Regions from separate parts of the Paraclostridium bifermentans genome, predicted to be linked through region 2. Evidence: a T-box and tRNA genes for the amino acid it is inferred to sense, from the RefSeq annotation. Region 2 holds a T-box; the other regions hold tRNA genes.
What was found. The T-box of region 2 lies ahead of pheS (phenylalanine--tRNA ligase subunit alpha). A T-box ahead of a tRNA ligase gene usually reads a tRNA of that ligase, here a tRNA-Phe.
Positions count from the first base shown of each region.

Region 1 (4,923 bases), 430 kb from region 2:
TGCATCCCCTGCCAAGTAAATAAATGATCCATTAGCTCAGTCGGTAGAGCACCTGACTTTTAATCAGGGTGTCCCGCGTTCGAGTCGCGGATGGATCACCAATGGAGAGGTGTCCGAGTGGTTTAAGGAGCTGGTCTTGAAAACCAGTGACTCCGAAAGGGGCCGTGGGTTCGAATCCCACCCTCTCCGCCAAATGCCCAGATAGCTCAGTCGGTAGAGCAGGGGACTGAAAATCCCCGTGTCGGTGGTTCGATTCCGCCTCTGGGCACCAAATATGTGGCGGTATAGCTTAGTTGGCTAGAGCGTTCGGTTCATACCCGAAAGGTCACAGGTTCGACTCCTGTTACCGCTACCAATATAAAAACAAATGTGGACCTTTAGCTCAGTTGGTTAGAGCGCCCGGCTCATAACCGGTAGGTCCGGGGTTCGAGTCCCTGAAGGTCCACCATTTTTTGTTTAAAATATTATTTGAAATAGATATCGAGGTGTAGCGCAGTTTGGTAGCGCACATGGTTTGGGACCATGGGGCCGGGGGTTCGAGTCCCTTCACCTCGACCAATATATGGTGGGTATAGCTCAGTTGGTTAGAGCGCCAGATTGTGGCTCTGGAGGTCGTGAGTTCGACTCTCATTATCCACCCCAGTAAGGCGACATAGCCAAGTGGTAAGGCAGTGGACTGCAACTCCTTGATCCCCAGTTCGAATCTGGGTGTCGCCTCCATAAAAAAATTGAATGCCGAAGTGGCGGAACTGGCAGACGCACAGGACTTAAAATCCTGCGGGACTTACCTCTCGTACCGGTTCGATTCCGGTCTTCGGCACCATTTTAACAAAAACATCGCGGGGTGGAGCAGTTGGCAGCTCGTCGGGCTCATAACCCGAAGGTCGCAAGTTCGAGTCTTGCCTCCGCAACCATTAAAATTATATACGGCCCATTGGTCAAGCGGTCAAGACACCGCCCTTTCACGGCGGTAACAGGGGTTCGATTCCCCTATGGGTCACCAATTAAATATGCGGGTGTAGCTCAATGGTAGAGTTCCGGCCTTCCAAGCCGGCTGTGAGGGTTCGATCCCCTTCACCCGCTCCAGAATAAACACATGGGACTATAGCTCAGCTGGGAGAGCACCTGCCTTACAAGCAGGGGGTCACAGGTTCGAGCCCTGTTAGTCCCACCAATTGCGGCCTGGTAGTTCAGCTGGTTAGAATGCCAGCCTGTCACGCTGGAGGTCGAGGGTTCGAGTCCCTTCCAGGTCGCCAAAATAATTAAATACGCGGGAATATGGCTCAGTTGGTAGAGCAATTGACTGTTAATCAATGGGTCACAGGTTCGAGTCCTGTTATTCCCGCCAACTTAATTAAAAATGAATAAACTAATAATGTGGGAATATGGCTCAGTTGGTAGAGCAATTGACTGTTAATCAATGGGTCACAGGTTCGAGTCCTGTTATTCCCGCCAATATGCTAGTGTGGCTCAACGGTAGAGCAGCTGACTTGTAATCAGCAGGTTGTAGGTTCGATTCCTATCACTAGCTCCAACGTGGAGGATTTCCCGAGCGGCCAAAGGGGGCAGACTGTAAATCTGTTATCGACGATTTCGGTGGTTCGAATCCACCATCCTCCACCAACTTAATAATTTGCGCGGATGTGGCGGAATTGGCAGACGCACCAGACTTAGGATCTGGCGCCTATGGCGTGGGGGTTCGACTCCCTTCATCCGCACCAATTGTACTATGCGGGAATAGTTCAGTGGTAGAGCGCAACCTTGCCAAGGTTGAAGTCGCGAGTTCGAATCTCGTTTCCCGCTCCAAATAAAATAATGTGGGTGCATAGCTCAGCTGGATAGAGCAACGCCCTTCTAAGGCGTGTGTCCGGGGTTCGAATCCCTGTGCGCTCACCACATTCATAGGGGATTCGCCAAGTCGGTAAGGCATAGCACTTTGACTGCTACATGCGTAGGTTCGAGTCCTGCATCCCCTGCCAAGTAAATAAATGATCCATTAGCTCAGTCGGTAGAGCACCTGACTTTTAATCAGGGTGTCCCGCGTTCGAGTCGCGGATGGATCACCAATGGAGAGGTGTCCGAGTGGTTTAAGGAGCTGGTCTTGAAAACCAGTGACTCCGAAAGGGGCCGTGGGTTCGAATCCCACCCTCTCCGCCAAATGCCCAGATAGCTCAGTCGGTAGAGCAGGGGACTGAAAATCCCCGTGTCGGTGGTTCGATTCCGCCTCTGGGCACCAAAATATGTGGCGGTATAGCTTAGTTGGCTAGAGCGTTCGGTTCATACCCGAAAGGTCACAGGTTCGACTCCTGTTACCGCTACCAATACAAAGTGGACCTTTAGCTCAGTTGGTTAGAGCGCCCGGCTCATAACCGGTAGGTCCGGGGTTCGAGTCCCTGAAGGTCCACCACTTTTATCATTTTAAGAATTACTTCGAGGTGTAGCGCAGTTTGGTAGCGCACATGGTTTGGGACCATGGGGCCGGGGGTTCGAGTCCCTTCACCTCGACCAATTATGGTGGGTATAGCTCAGTTGGTTAGAGCGCCAGATTGTGGCTCTGGAGGTCGTGAGTTCGACTCTCATTATCCACCCCATAAAAGTTGATCCATTAGCTCAGTCGGTAGAGCACCTGACTTTTAATCAGGGTGTCCCGCGTTCGAGTCGCGGATGGATCACCATTTTTTTATATATTGAAAAATGGCGACATAGCCAAGTGGTAAGGCAGTGGACTGCAACTCCTTGATCCCCAGTTCGAATCTGGGTGTCGCCTCCAATATAATAATGCGCCTATAGCTCAACTGGATAGAGTGTCTGACTACGAATCAGAAGGTTAGGGGTTCGAGTCCCTTTGGGCGCACCATAAATAAATATCCGGGATTATAGCTCAGCTGGGAGAGCACCTGCCTTACAAGCAGGGGGTCACAGGTTCGAGCCCTGTTAATCCCACCAGTGTAAAACATCTAATTTGAATAAATTAGATGTTTTTTTATTGTTAATTTTAGCAAAGCTTTATCTATTGTCAAAATAAGATTAAAGATGTAATATATACATTAAAAAGACATAGATAGGTATATCTAAAGTTATTTTTGGCAAGATTCTAGGTAGATAATAAATTTGTTGGAGGAATTTTTATGCCTAGAAAAAAAACTTTGAAATATGATATAGAGAATAAAAAAATTATAAAAGAAATAAAGGCAGCACAATTAGAAATTAAACATGCTGAGAATTTTTTTCAATTTGTAAGTGACCCGGAGTTGGTTGATGTGGCTATATATGATTTAGAAGCTAAAAAATCAAAATACTCATATTTAATAAGGGTTGCAAAAGAAAAAGGAATTAAAAATTCTTTGGAAGAGTGTTTAATTGAATCGTTGGCTAAATAATTAACACAGGATGAGGAGAATTATATATGTACATATTATTCGGTAATGAAATTGTAGATAGTGAAGAAATTAAATCATTAATAGAGAATGAAAGTCCATTTAGAGTTGATAAAGATTTAAGCAAAGGATCTAAACGAGAAGATACTATTGCATTCCAAATTAGTGTAGATATTGAAGAGTTAAATGAGATAATAAAAGAAGAATATGAATTAAGTGAAATGGAAACAGAAGATTTATTTGATGAATATATGACTTTAGCAGATGAAATTGGTGTAGATTTAGAAGAATTAATGCCAGAAGGAGCTATTCTTAATGTTAGATCATATAAGTGGGATAATTCAGAAGATAGAATAAAAGCTGTTGTGGCAATAACTCATGAAGAAGTTGGAGAAATGAAACTAAGAGATATAACTAAAAGATTATTAAGTCAAGTTGATTAATTTATAAATTTAATAATTAAAGTGGTCTATGATTTTAAATGACTGCTTTAATTATATTATTATGTTATTTTTATTTAAAATAAGTAATCTTAATAATACTTTATTATGTGTAAATTTCAACATAAAACTCAAAAATAATAAAAAAATAAAATTAAATTTTAAAAAAGTGTTGACGATGTTAAATTAAGATGGTATAGTATTACTTGTCCTTAAGAAAAGGGCAAAACAAAAATGAACTTTGAAAATTAAACAGTAGGTTAATTATAAAAATTCTTTTTTAAAGAATTAAACACAAACAACCAAGCCAGATATTCAGATAATGATTAGCTGAGCGATGGACAACTTTTTAAATTATATTTGAGAGTTTGATCCTGGCTCAGGATGAACGCTGGCGGCGTGCCTAACACATGCAAGTCGAGCGATCTCTTCGGAGAGAGCGGCGGACGGGTGAGTAACGCGTGGGTAACCTGCCCTGTACACACGGATAACATACCGAAAGGTATACTAATACGGGATAACATATGAAAGTCGCATGGCTTTTGTATCAAAGCTCCGGCGGTACAGGATGGACCCGCGTCTGATTAGCTAGTTGGTAAGGTAATGGCTTACCAAGGCAACGATCAGTAGCCGACCTGAGAGGGTGATCGGCCACACTGGAACTGAGACACGGTCCAGACTCCTACGGGAGGCAGCAGTGGGGAATATTGCACAATGGGCGAAAGCCTGATGCAGCAACGCCGCGTGAGCGATGAAGGCCTTCGGGTCGTAAAGCTCTGTCCTCAAGGAAGATAATGACGGTACTTGAGGAGGAAGCCCCGGCTAACTACGTGCCAGCAGCCGCGGTAATACGTAGGGGGCTAGCGTTATCCGGAATTACTGGGCGTAAAGGGTGCGTAGGTGGTTTTTTAAGTCAGAAGTGAAAGGCTACGGCTCAACCGTAGTAAGCTTTTGAAACTAGAGAACTTGAGTGCAGGAGAGGAGAGTAGAATTCCTAGTGTAGCGGTGAAATGCGTAGATATTAGGAGGAATACCAGTAGCGAAGGCGGCTCTCTGGACTGTAACTGACACTGAGGCACGAAAGCGTGGGGAGCAAACAGGATTAG
Region 1 is NZ_CP079737.1:30,884-35,806, forward strand. It holds tRNA gene KXZ80_RS00205 (tRNA-Gln) at 1-14, shown strand, start outside; tRNA gene KXZ80_RS00210 (tRNA-Lys) at 26-101, shown strand; tRNA gene KXZ80_RS00215 (tRNA-Ser) at 104-192, shown strand; tRNA gene KXZ80_RS00220 (tRNA-Phe) at 196-271, shown strand; tRNA gene KXZ80_RS00225 (tRNA-Met) at 279-355, shown strand; tRNA gene KXZ80_RS00230 (tRNA-Ile) at 372-448, shown strand; tRNA gene KXZ80_RS00235 (tRNA-Pro) at 482-558, shown strand; tRNA gene KXZ80_RS00240 (tRNA-His) at 566-642, shown strand; tRNA gene KXZ80_RS00245 (tRNA-Cys) at 647-720, shown strand; tRNA gene KXZ80_RS00250 (tRNA-Leu) at 735-823, shown strand; tRNA gene KXZ80_RS00255 (tRNA-Met) at 839-914, shown strand; tRNA gene KXZ80_RS00260 (tRNA-Glu) at 929-1,003, shown strand; tRNA gene KXZ80_RS00265 (tRNA-Gly) at 1,013-1,086, shown strand; tRNA gene KXZ80_RS00270 (tRNA-Val) at 1,099-1,174, shown strand; tRNA gene KXZ80_RS00275 (tRNA-Asp) at 1,180-1,256, shown strand; tRNA gene KXZ80_RS00280 (tRNA-Asn) at 1,273-1,348, shown strand; tRNA gene KXZ80_RS00285 (tRNA-Asn) at 1,380-1,455, shown strand; tRNA gene KXZ80_RS00290 (tRNA-Thr) at 1,460-1,534, shown strand; tRNA gene KXZ80_RS00295 (tRNA-Tyr) at 1,539-1,623, shown strand; tRNA gene KXZ80_RS00300 (tRNA-Leu) at 1,638-1,721, shown strand; tRNA gene KXZ80_RS00305 (tRNA-Gly) at 1,732-1,806, shown strand; tRNA gene KXZ80_RS00310 (tRNA-Arg) at 1,820-1,896, shown strand; tRNA gene KXZ80_RS00315 (tRNA-Gln) at 1,904-1,979, shown strand; tRNA gene KXZ80_RS00320 (tRNA-Lys) at 1,991-2,066, shown strand; tRNA gene KXZ80_RS00325 (tRNA-Ser) at 2,069-2,157, shown strand; tRNA gene KXZ80_RS00330 (tRNA-Phe) at 2,161-2,236, shown strand; tRNA gene KXZ80_RS00335 (tRNA-Met) at 2,245-2,321, shown strand; tRNA gene KXZ80_RS00340 (tRNA-Ile) at 2,331-2,407, shown strand; tRNA gene KXZ80_RS00345 (tRNA-Pro) at 2,432-2,508, shown strand; tRNA gene KXZ80_RS00350 (tRNA-His) at 2,515-2,591, shown strand; tRNA gene KXZ80_RS00355 (tRNA-Lys) at 2,600-2,675, shown strand; tRNA gene KXZ80_RS00360 (tRNA-Cys) at 2,697-2,770, shown strand; tRNA gene KXZ80_RS00365 (tRNA-Arg) at 2,781-2,857, shown strand; tRNA gene KXZ80_RS00370 (tRNA-Val) at 2,871-2,946, shown strand; gene KXZ80_RS00375 (DUF2508 family protein) at 3,129-3,380, shown strand; gene KXZ80_RS00380 (hypothetical protein) at 3,407-3,820, shown strand; rRNA gene KXZ80_RS00385 (16S ribosomal RNA) at 4,174-4,923, shown strand, end outside.
Region 1: it has a tRNA-Phe gene. The T-box ahead of pheS (phenylalanine--tRNA ligase subunit alpha) is inferred to sense a tRNA for this amino acid. The anticodon was not compared.

Region 2 (4,923 bases):
AAGGTAAATTATTAGGATCATTATTCCAATCAATTACACCGAGAACTGCTGGATTTAATACTATAGACTTGGCATCTATGCATCAAGGCAGTTTATTTATAATGATTATTTTAATGTTTATAGGAGCATCACCTTGTTCTACAGGTGGAGGTGTGAAAACTACAACTATTGCAACTATAGTACTTGCTGTAAGAAGCTTTATATTTGAAAGAGAAGATATAGAAGTATTTGAAAGAAGAGTCGGAATTAATGCAGTAAGAAAGTCTATAGCAATATTTTTTATAGGAATATTAGTTGTATTTGTAGGTATTTTGATTATAAATTTAACACAAGAATCATTTGATTTAATAGAATCTGCATTTGAGGTTGCATCTGCATTTGCGACAGTAGGTTCGAGTATAGGTGGAAGTCCTAATTTAAATGTATTTGGTAAAATAGTAATAATGATGTATATGTTTATGGGAAGAGTAGGATTTTTAACTATATTTATAGCTTTAGTAGCTAAAAATTCTGTTAAAAAACAAGTTATAAGATTCCCTGAAGGCAAAATTATAGTAGGATAGAAAGTTAGGAGAGAACAGGTATGAAACAATATATAGTTATAGGTTGTGGAAGATTTGGATCGTCAGTAGCAACTACAATGCATTTACTAGGACATCAAGTAATGGCAATAGATAAAAGTGATGATGCAGTACAAGCTATATCTGAAAAAGTTACACATGCAGCGATTGTAGATGTTACGGATGAACAAGCACTAAGAGCTTTAGGTATGGGGAATTTTGATGTAGCAATAATTGCGATAGGTTCAGATATAAGAGCTTCTATAATGGCTACGTTAATAGCTAAGGAAATGGGTGTAGAGCAAATAGTATGTAAAGCAAAAGATGAACTACAAGCTAAAGTTTTATATAAAATAGGTGCTGATAGAGTTGTATTCCCTGAAAGAGATATGGGAGTTAGAGTAGCACACAATTTAGTTTCAAATAATATATTAGACCATATAGAGTTAGATCCAGACTATTCTATAGTTGAAATTGTTACACCTAGAGAATGGGAAGGTAAGACATTAATAGAATTAGATTTAAGAGCTAAATATGAAATAACAGTATTAGCTATAAAGTGTGATAAAACTATAAATGTTACACCATCTCCAGAAGAAAAATTAAATGCAGGAAGTATATTAGTTGTTATAGGTCAAAACAGCAAAATAAGTACAATAACAGCAGATAGTGACTTTTCATTTAGGAGAAAATAAAAAATGATAGTATCGATAAGTAGTAAGGATAATGAAAAAGTTAAATTAACTAAATCTCTTTTAAAAAGCAAAAATAGATTAAAAGAGTCTAAATTTTTAATAGAAGGATTTAGAATTTTAACTCAAGCTATAGATTGTAATGCAGATTTACAATATGTATTTATAAATGAAAATTTTGAGACTAAAGAAGAACATGTTGAATTCTTAAAAGTTTTAGAAAGTAAAAATATAAAAGTATACAAAACTACAAATAAGATATTTAATGAGTTTATAGATACAGAAAGCACTCAAGGTATAGTTGGAGTTGTTGGTATACAAAAAAATAATATTCAAGATATTTTAGATGAAAATTGCAGATTTGTATTAATTTTAGATAGAATACAAGACCCAGGGAATATGGGGACTATAATAAGAACAGCAGATGCAGCAGGTGTAGATGCTATAATAAACTTAAAAGGTTGTGTAGATATATATAATAGTAAAGTTACGAGATCTACAATGGGGTCAATATTTGATATGAAAATAATAAATATGACTCAAGAGGAAGCATTAAAAGAACTAAAAGATAGGAAATTTGATATTGTATCAAGTTATTTAAATACAAATAACTTTTATGATGGAGTAGAATATAACTATAAAACAGCTCTTGTTATAGGTAATGAAGCTAATGGTGTTAATGATGAACTTATAGAAAAATCAGATATACTAGTTAAAATACCTATATACGGAAAAGCTGAATCTTTAAATGCAGCTATAAGCTCAGCTATACTTATGTATGAAATCAAAAAATATATGATATAATAGAGTTGTATTGAAAATTCACACTATATATGATATAATTTACAATCAAAGTTTAATATTTAAAATACTATGAAAGAGAAAAGTATTTTAATAGTCCTTAGCGCAGAGATAAGTACCTAGGCTGAAAGTACTTTCTAAGTTATTAAAAGAAGTTCCCTCTGGAGTATCATGGCTGAAATTTAAGTAGGCTATGACGTTAAAAACACGTTACGTTTTTCGAGTGGTTTGAATTATTTTTAATAAATCAAGCTACTAGGGTGGTACCGCGAAACAATAGCCTTTCGTCCCTAGATAGGGATGAAGGGCTTTTTTTGATGTATAAAAATTAAAGTGAAAGGGTGAATATAGTGCAAGAAAAACTACTTAATTTACAACAAGCAGCATTAAGTGAAATAAAAGACATGCAAGATATAGAGCAAGTAGAGTCTTTAAGAGTTAAGTACTTAGGAAAAAAAGGTGAAATAACATCTATATTAAAAGAAATGGGTAAATTATCAGCTGAAGAAAGACCTGTAATAGGAAAGGTTGCTAACGAAGTTAGAGAAGCGATAGATACTGCTATAAGTACTAAAAAAGATGAATTAAAAAATATTGAAAAGCAAATAAAATTAGCTGAAGAAGTTTTAGATGTAACTATGCCAGCTAAAGAATTTAAAGTAGGTAAAAAACATCCTATATCTCAAATTATAGATGAAGTAAATGAAATATTTATAGGGATGGGATTCTCGATAGCAGAAGGACCAGAAGTTGAAACAGTTGAAAATAACTTTGATGCATTAAATGCACCAAAAGACCATCCATCTAGAGATATGAGTGATACATTCTATATAAATGATGAATTATTACTTAGAACTCAAACATCTCCAGTTCAAGTTAGAACAATGAAAAATGAAGAGTTACCAATAAAAATAATATCTCCAGGTAGATGTTTTAGATTTGATGCTCCAGATGCAACACATTCGCCAATGTTCCATCAAATAGAAGGGCTTGTAGTCGGAAAAGATGTTACAATGGCTCAATTAAAAGGAACATTAGATATGTTTGTTAAGAAGTTATTTGGAGAACATACTAAAACTAAATTTAGACCACACAACTTCCCATTCACAGAGCCAAGTGCAGAAGTAGATGTTACTTGCTTTAAGTGTCAAGGTGCAGGATGTCAGATGTGTAAAGGTGAAGGTTGGATAGAAATATTAGGAGCTGGTATGGTACATCCAAATGTATTAAGAAACTGTGGAATAGACCCTGAAGTTTATAGTGGATTTGCTTTTGGTATGGGTCTTGATAGAATAACAATGCTTAAGTATGAAATAGATGACATAAGACTATTATTCGAAAATGATATGAGATTTTTAAATCAATTTTAATTAGGAGGATTTGATATGTTAGTACCTTTAAAATGGCTTAGAGACTACGTTGATATAGATAGAGAAACTCAAGAATTCGCTGATATGATGACTATGACAGGTTCAAAGGTTGAAAAAGTAGAGTTCTTCGGAAAAGAAACTAATGGAGTTGAAGTATGTAAAATACTTGAAATAGAACAACATCCAGATGCAGATAGATTAAAGGTTACAAAAGTTGAAGTGGCTGATGGTCAAATACTTCAAATAGTAACTAATGCTACAAATATAAATGTTGGAGATTATGTTCCAGTTGCAAGAATAGGAGCTGTTCTACCAGGTGATTTTAAAATAAAAAAAGGTAAATTAAGAGGAGTTCTTTCAGAGGGAATGTTCTGTGGAGCAGAAGAATTAACTATACCTTCTCAATATGTAGAAGAACATAAAAAAGATGGAATATATATATTAGACCACCAAGATTCATTTGAACTAGGTATGGACGTAAGAGAAGCATTAGGAATAAATGATGCTTTAATAGAATTTGAAATAACATCAAATAGACCTGATTGTAGATCAATAATAGGAATAGCTAGAGAAGCTGCAGTAACTTTAGGGAAAGAATTAAAATACCCACAAATAACTGTAAATGGATCTAATGAAGATATGAAGTTTGAAATAGATGTTCAAACAGAATTATGCAAAAGATACTGTGGTAAGGTTATTAAAGATGTTAAAGTAGGACCTTCTCCATATTGGATGCAAAGAAGACTTATAGAAGCAGGTATGAGACCTATAAATAATATAGTAGATATAACTAACTATGTTATGTTAGAACTTGGGCAACCACTTCATGCATTTGACTTAGAAGATATAAAATATGATAAGATGATAGTAAAACTTGCACAAGAAGGTGAGAAATTTACTACACTAGATGGTGCCCAAAGAACATTAACATCAGATATGTTAGTTATAGGAAATCAAGACAAGACTTTAGATTTAGCTGGTATCATGGGAGGAGAAAACTCTGAAGTAAAAGATAACACTACATCTATATTCCTTGAAGGAGCAAGTTTTGCAAAGGAAAATATAAGAGCAACATCTAAAAAATTAGGATTAAGAACAGAAGCTTCATCAAGATTTGAAAAAGGAATAGATGTAAATCTAACAGAAGCTGCTGTAAATAGAGCTTGTCAATTAATAGAAGAATTAGGTTGTGGTACAGTTCTTAATGGTATGCTTGATTATTATCCTGAAAAGGAAGAAGTACAAAAAATAACTGCTAACCCAGAGAGAATAAATAAACTATTAGGTGTTAATGTGCCTATGGATCAATTTATAAATATACTTGAAAGTTTAGAGTTTAAGTGTAATTTAATTTCATCTGATAAGTTGGAATTAGAAGTACCAAGTTTTAGATTAGATATATGTGAAGATGCGGATATATTAGAAGAGGTTGCAAGAATTTATGGATATGAAAACATACCATCTGCAACTTTAGAAGGTAATGCTACAGCAGGAGTAAAA
Region 2 is NZ_CP079737.1:2,907,579-2,912,501, reverse strand. It holds gene KXZ80_RS14045 (TrkH family potassium uptake protein) at 1-563, shown strand, start outside; gene KXZ80_RS14040 (potassium channel family protein) at 584-1,255, shown strand; gene KXZ80_RS14035 (TrmH family RNA methyltransferase) at 1,259-2,056, shown strand; T-box leader at 2,117-2,348, shown strand; gene pheS (phenylalanine--tRNA ligase subunit alpha) at 2,404-3,423, shown strand; gene pheT (phenylalanine--tRNA ligase subunit beta) at 3,439-4,923, shown strand, end outside.

Region 3 (4,923 bases), 260 kb from region 2:
ATACAGCTCATATCCCGTTGCTAAAAGTTCAATATGGTGGAGATGAGGAGGATCGAACTCCTGACCCCTTGCGTGCAAGGCAAGTGCTCTCCCAGCTGAGCTACACCCCCATATTCCCTTTTTCGACAAAAATATATTACCATTTTAATATAATTTCGTCAATATTTTTTAAGATTTTTTCAAAAAAAAATTGAAAAACTCTCAAAATTAAACAGTAGGCAATTACTCCTTAGAAAGGAGGTGATCCAGCCGCACCTTCCGATACGGCTACCTTGTTACGACTTCACCCCAGTCATTGGTTTCACCTTCGACGGCCGCTTCCTAAAAGGTTAGCTAACCGGCTTCGGGCGCCCCCAACTTCCATGGTGTGACGGGCGGTGTGTACAAGACCCGGGAACGCATTCACCGCAGCATTCTGATCTGCGATTACTAGTAACTCCAGCTTCATGTAGGCGAGTTTCAGCCTACAATCCGAACTGAGAATGGCTTTAAGGGATTAGCTCCACCTCGCGGCTTGGCAACCCTCTGTACCACCCATTGTAGCACGTGTGTAGCCCTAAGCATAAGGGGCATGATGATTTGACGTCATCCCCACCTTCCTCCGAGTTATCCTCGGCAGTCCCTCTAGAGTGCCCAACTTAATGCTGGCAACTAAAGGCAAGGGTTGCGCTCGTTGCGGGACTTAACCCAACATCTCACGACACGAGCTGACGACAACCATGCACCACCTGTCACCACTGTCCCCGAAGGGAAATCTCCGATTAGGGAGAGGTCAGTGGGATGTCAAGCTTAGGTAAGGTTCTTCGCGTTGCTTCGAATTAAACCACATGCTCCGCTACTTGTGCGGGTCCCCGTCAATTCCTTTGAGTTTCACTCTTGCGAGCGTACTTCCCAGGCGGAGTACTTAATGCGTTAGCTGCGGCACCGAGGGGGGTAACCCCCGACACCTAGTACTCATCGTTTACGGCGTGGACTACCAGGGTATCTAATCCTGTTTGCTCCCCACGCTTTCGTGCCTCAGTGTCAGTTACAGTCCAGAGAGCCGCCTTCGCTACTGGTATTCCTCCTAATATCTACGCATTTCACCGCTACACTAGGAATTCTACTCTCCTCTCCTGCACTCAAGTTCTCTAGTTTCAAAAGCTTACTACGGTTGAGCCGTAGCCTTTCACTTCTGACTTAAAAAACCACCTACGCACCCTTTACGCCCAGTAATTCCGGATAACGCTAGCCCCCTACGTATTACCGCGGCTGCTGGCACGTAGTTAGCCGGGGCTTCCTCCTCAAGTACCGTCATTATCTTCCTTGAGGACAGAGCTTTACGACCCGAAGGCCTTCATCGCTCACGCGGCGTTGCTGCATCAGGCTTTCGCCCATTGTGCAATATTCCCCACTGCTGCCTCCCGTAGGAGTCTGGACCGTGTCTCAGTTCCAGTGTGGCCGATCACCCTCTCAGGTCGGCTACTGATCGTTGCCTTGGTAAGCCATTACCTTACCAACTAGCTAATCAGACGCGGGTCCATCCTGTACCGCCGGAGCTTTGATACAAAAGTCATGCGACTTCCGTATGTTATCCCGTATTAGTATACCTTTCGGTATGTTATCCGTGTGTACAGGGCAGGTTACCCACGCGTTACTCACCCGTCCGCCGCTCTCTCCGAAGAGATCGCTCGACTTGCATGTGTTAGGCACGCCGCCAGCGTTCATCCTGAGCCAGGATCAAACTCTCAAATATAATTTAAAAAGTTGTCCATCGCTCAGCTAATCATTATCTGAATATCTGGCTTGGTTGTTTGTGTTTAATTCTTAAAAAAGAATTTTTATAATTAACCTACTGTTTAATTTTCAAAGTTCTTAAATATGTTTAAGTATATTTCTTAGATGGTAGCGGTAACAGGAGTCGAACCTGTGACCTTTCGGGTATGAACCGAACGCTCTAGCCAACTAAGCTATACCGCCACAGTTATATAAATGGTGCCCAGAGGCGGAATCGAACCACCGACACGGGGATTTTCAGTCCCCTGCTCTACCGACTGAGCTATCTGGGCATTTCTGGTGGGCCTAGCTGGACTCGAACCAGCGACCTCACGCTTATCAGGCGTGCGCTCTAACCACCTGAGCTATAGGCCCCCAATTGGTCGAGGTGGAGGGACTCGAACCCCCGGCCCCATGGTCCCAAACCATGTGCGCTACCAAACTGCGCTACACCTCGATATAATCTTATTTATATAATTGTTTTAGTGGCAGGGGTGGAGGGACTCGAACCCCCGGCGCACGGTTTTGGAGACCGACGCTCTACCAACTGAGCTACACCCCTATGCATTTTTTGGTGGACCTTCAGGGACTCGAACCCCGGACCTACCGGTTATGAGCCGGGCGCTCTAACCAACTGAGCTAAAGGTCCACTTTATTGGTCGAGGTGGAGGGACTCGAACCCCCGGCCCCATGGTCCCAAACCACGTGCGCTACCAAACTGCGCTACACCTCGACAATTACTGGCGGAGAAGGAGGGATTCGAACCCTCGCACCGGTTAACCCAGCCTAATCCCTTAGCAGGGGATCCTCTTGAGCCACTTGAGTACTTCTCCATATTAATTTGGCGGAGAGGGTGGGATTCGAACCCACGGCCCCTTTCGGAGTCACTGGTTTTCAAGACCAGCTCCTTAAACCACTCGGACACCTCTCCATTGGTGATCCATCCGCGACTCGAACGCGGGACACCCTGATTAAAAGTCAGGTGCTCTACCGACTGAGCTAATGGATCATTTTATTTACTTGGCAGGGGATGCAGGACTCGAACCTACGCATGTAGCAGTCAAAGTGCTATGCCTTACCGACTTGGCGAATCCCCTATAAATGTGGTGAGCGCACAGGGATTCGAACCCCGGACACACGCCTTAGAAGGGCGTTGCTCTATCCAGCTGAGCTATGCACCCACATTATATGTTGTTCTGGAGCGGGTGAAGGGGATCGAACCCTCACAGCCGGCTTGGAAGGCCGGAACTCTACCATTGAGCTACACCCGCATATTTAATTGGTGGAGGATGGTGGATTCGAACCACCGAAATCGTCGATAACAGATTTACAGTCTGCCCCCTTTGGCCGCTCGGGAAATCCTCCACGTTGGAGCTAGTGATAGGAATCGAACCTACAACCTGCTGATTACAAGTCAGCTGCTCTACCGTTGAGCCACACTAGCATATTGGCGGGAATAACAGGACTCGAACCTGTGACCCATTGATTAACAGTCAATTGCTCTACCAACTGAGCCATATTCCCACATATTTGATTATTTTGGCGACCTGGAAGGGACTCGAACCCTCGACCTCCAGCGTGACAGGCTGGCATTCTAACCAGCTGAACTACCAGGCCGCAATTTGGTGGGACTAACAGGGCTCGAACCTGTGACCCCCTGCTTGTAAGGCAGGTGCTCTCCCAGCTGAGCTATAGTCCCATATGTTTATTCTGGAGCGGGTGAAGGGGATCGAACCCTCACAGCCGGCTTGGAAGGCCGGAACTCTACCATTGAGCTACACCCGCATATTTAATTGGTGACCCATAGGGGAATCGAACCCCTGTTACCGCCGTGAAAGGGCGGTGTCTTGACCGCTTGACCAATGGGCCTTATATAATTTTAATGGTTGCGGAGGCAAGACTCGAACTTGCGACCTTCGGGTTATGAGCCCGACGAGCTGCCAACTGCTCCACCCCGCGATGTTTTTGTTAAAATGGTGCCGAAGACCGGAATCGAACCGGTACGAGAGGTAAGTCCCGCAGGATTTTAAGTCCTGTGCGTCTGCCAGTTCCGCCACTTCGGCACATCACCTAGCTACGTCCTACTCTCCCAGGCAGCTTCCCACCAAGTACCATCGGCGCTAAAGAGCTTAACTTCTGTGTTCGGAATGGGAACAGGTGTATCCTCTTTGCTGTAATAACTAGATTATGTTGTTCTGTTTTGAACAAGTATTATATTAACATTTTAATTAAAAAATGTCAATATATTTTTTAAAGATATTTAAGTAAAGTAATATCCTAGAGTTAGCACCCTGAAAACTGAATAACATTTATTAAGATTAAATAATCTTGGTCAAGTCCTCGATCTATTAGTATCGGTAAGCTACATACATTGCTGCACTTACACCTCCGACCTATCAACCAGGTAGTCTTCCTGGGATCTTACCCTTACGGTGGGAAATCTTATCTTGAAGTTGGCTTCGCGCTTAGATGCTTTCAGCGCTTATCCATTCCGTACATAGCTACCCAGCCATGCCCTTGGCAGAACAACTGGTACACCAGAGGTACGTCCATCCCGGTCCTCTCGTACTAAGGACAGGTCTCCTCAAATTTCCTACGCCTGCGACGGATAGGGACCGAACTGTCTCACGACGTTCTGAACCCAGCTCGCGTACCACTTTAATGGGCGAACAGCCCAACCCTTGGGACCTACTACAGCCCCAGGATGTGATGAGCCGACATCGAGGTGCCAAACCTCCCCGTCGATGTGGACTCTTGGGGGAGATAAGCCTGTTATCCCCAGGGTAGCTTTTATCCGTTGAGCGATGGCCCTTCCATGCGGAACCACCGGATCACTAAGTCCGACTTTCGTCCTTGCTCGACCTGTATGTCTTGCAATCAAGCTCTCTTCTGCCTTTACACTCTACGCACGATTTCCGACCGTGCTGAGAGAACCTTTGAGCGCCTCCGTTACTCTTTGGGAGGCGACCGCCCCAGTCAAACTGCCCACCTGACAGTGTCCCAATACCTGATTCAAGGTATCTGGTTAGAATCTCAGTACTACAAGGGTGGTATCCCAAGGATAGCTCCACCGAGACTGGCGTCCCGATTTCATAGCCTCCCACCTATCCTGTACATGTAGCACCAAAATTCAATGTCAAGCTACAGTAAAGCTCCATGGGGTCTTTC
Region 3 is NZ_CP079737.1:3,163,272-3,168,194, forward strand. It holds tRNA gene KXZ80_RS15220 (tRNA-Ala) at 35-110, opposite strand; rRNA gene KXZ80_RS15225 (16S ribosomal RNA) at 234-1,735, opposite strand; tRNA gene KXZ80_RS15230 (tRNA-Met) at 1,883-1,959, opposite strand; tRNA gene KXZ80_RS15235 (tRNA-Phe) at 1,973-2,048, opposite strand; tRNA gene KXZ80_RS15240 (tRNA-Ile) at 2,054-2,130, opposite strand; tRNA gene KXZ80_RS15245 (tRNA-Pro) at 2,136-2,212, opposite strand; tRNA gene KXZ80_RS15250 (tRNA-Trp) at 2,242-2,317, opposite strand; tRNA gene KXZ80_RS15255 (tRNA-Ile) at 2,328-2,404, opposite strand; tRNA gene KXZ80_RS15260 (tRNA-Pro) at 2,412-2,488, opposite strand; tRNA gene KXZ80_RS15265 (tRNA-Ser) at 2,497-2,588, opposite strand; tRNA gene KXZ80_RS15270 (tRNA-Ser) at 2,598-2,686, opposite strand; tRNA gene KXZ80_RS15275 (tRNA-Lys) at 2,689-2,764, opposite strand; tRNA gene KXZ80_RS15280 (tRNA-Gln) at 2,777-2,852, opposite strand; tRNA gene KXZ80_RS15285 (tRNA-Arg) at 2,860-2,936, opposite strand; tRNA gene KXZ80_RS15290 (tRNA-Gly) at 2,953-3,026, opposite strand; tRNA gene KXZ80_RS15295 (tRNA-Tyr) at 3,036-3,120, opposite strand; tRNA gene KXZ80_RS15300 (tRNA-Thr) at 3,125-3,199, opposite strand; tRNA gene KXZ80_RS15305 (tRNA-Asn) at 3,204-3,279, opposite strand; tRNA gene KXZ80_RS15310 (tRNA-Asp) at 3,296-3,372, opposite strand; tRNA gene KXZ80_RS15315 (tRNA-Val) at 3,379-3,454, opposite strand; tRNA gene KXZ80_RS15320 (tRNA-Gly) at 3,467-3,540, opposite strand; tRNA gene KXZ80_RS15325 (tRNA-Glu) at 3,550-3,624, opposite strand; tRNA gene KXZ80_RS15330 (tRNA-Met) at 3,639-3,714, opposite strand; tRNA gene KXZ80_RS15335 (tRNA-Leu) at 3,730-3,818, opposite strand; rRNA gene rrf (5S ribosomal RNA) at 3,824-3,940, opposite strand; rRNA gene KXZ80_RS15345 (23S ribosomal RNA) at 4,084-4,923, opposite strand, start outside.
Region 3: it has a tRNA-Phe gene. The T-box ahead of pheS (phenylalanine--tRNA ligase subunit alpha) is inferred to sense a tRNA for this amino acid. The anticodon was not compared.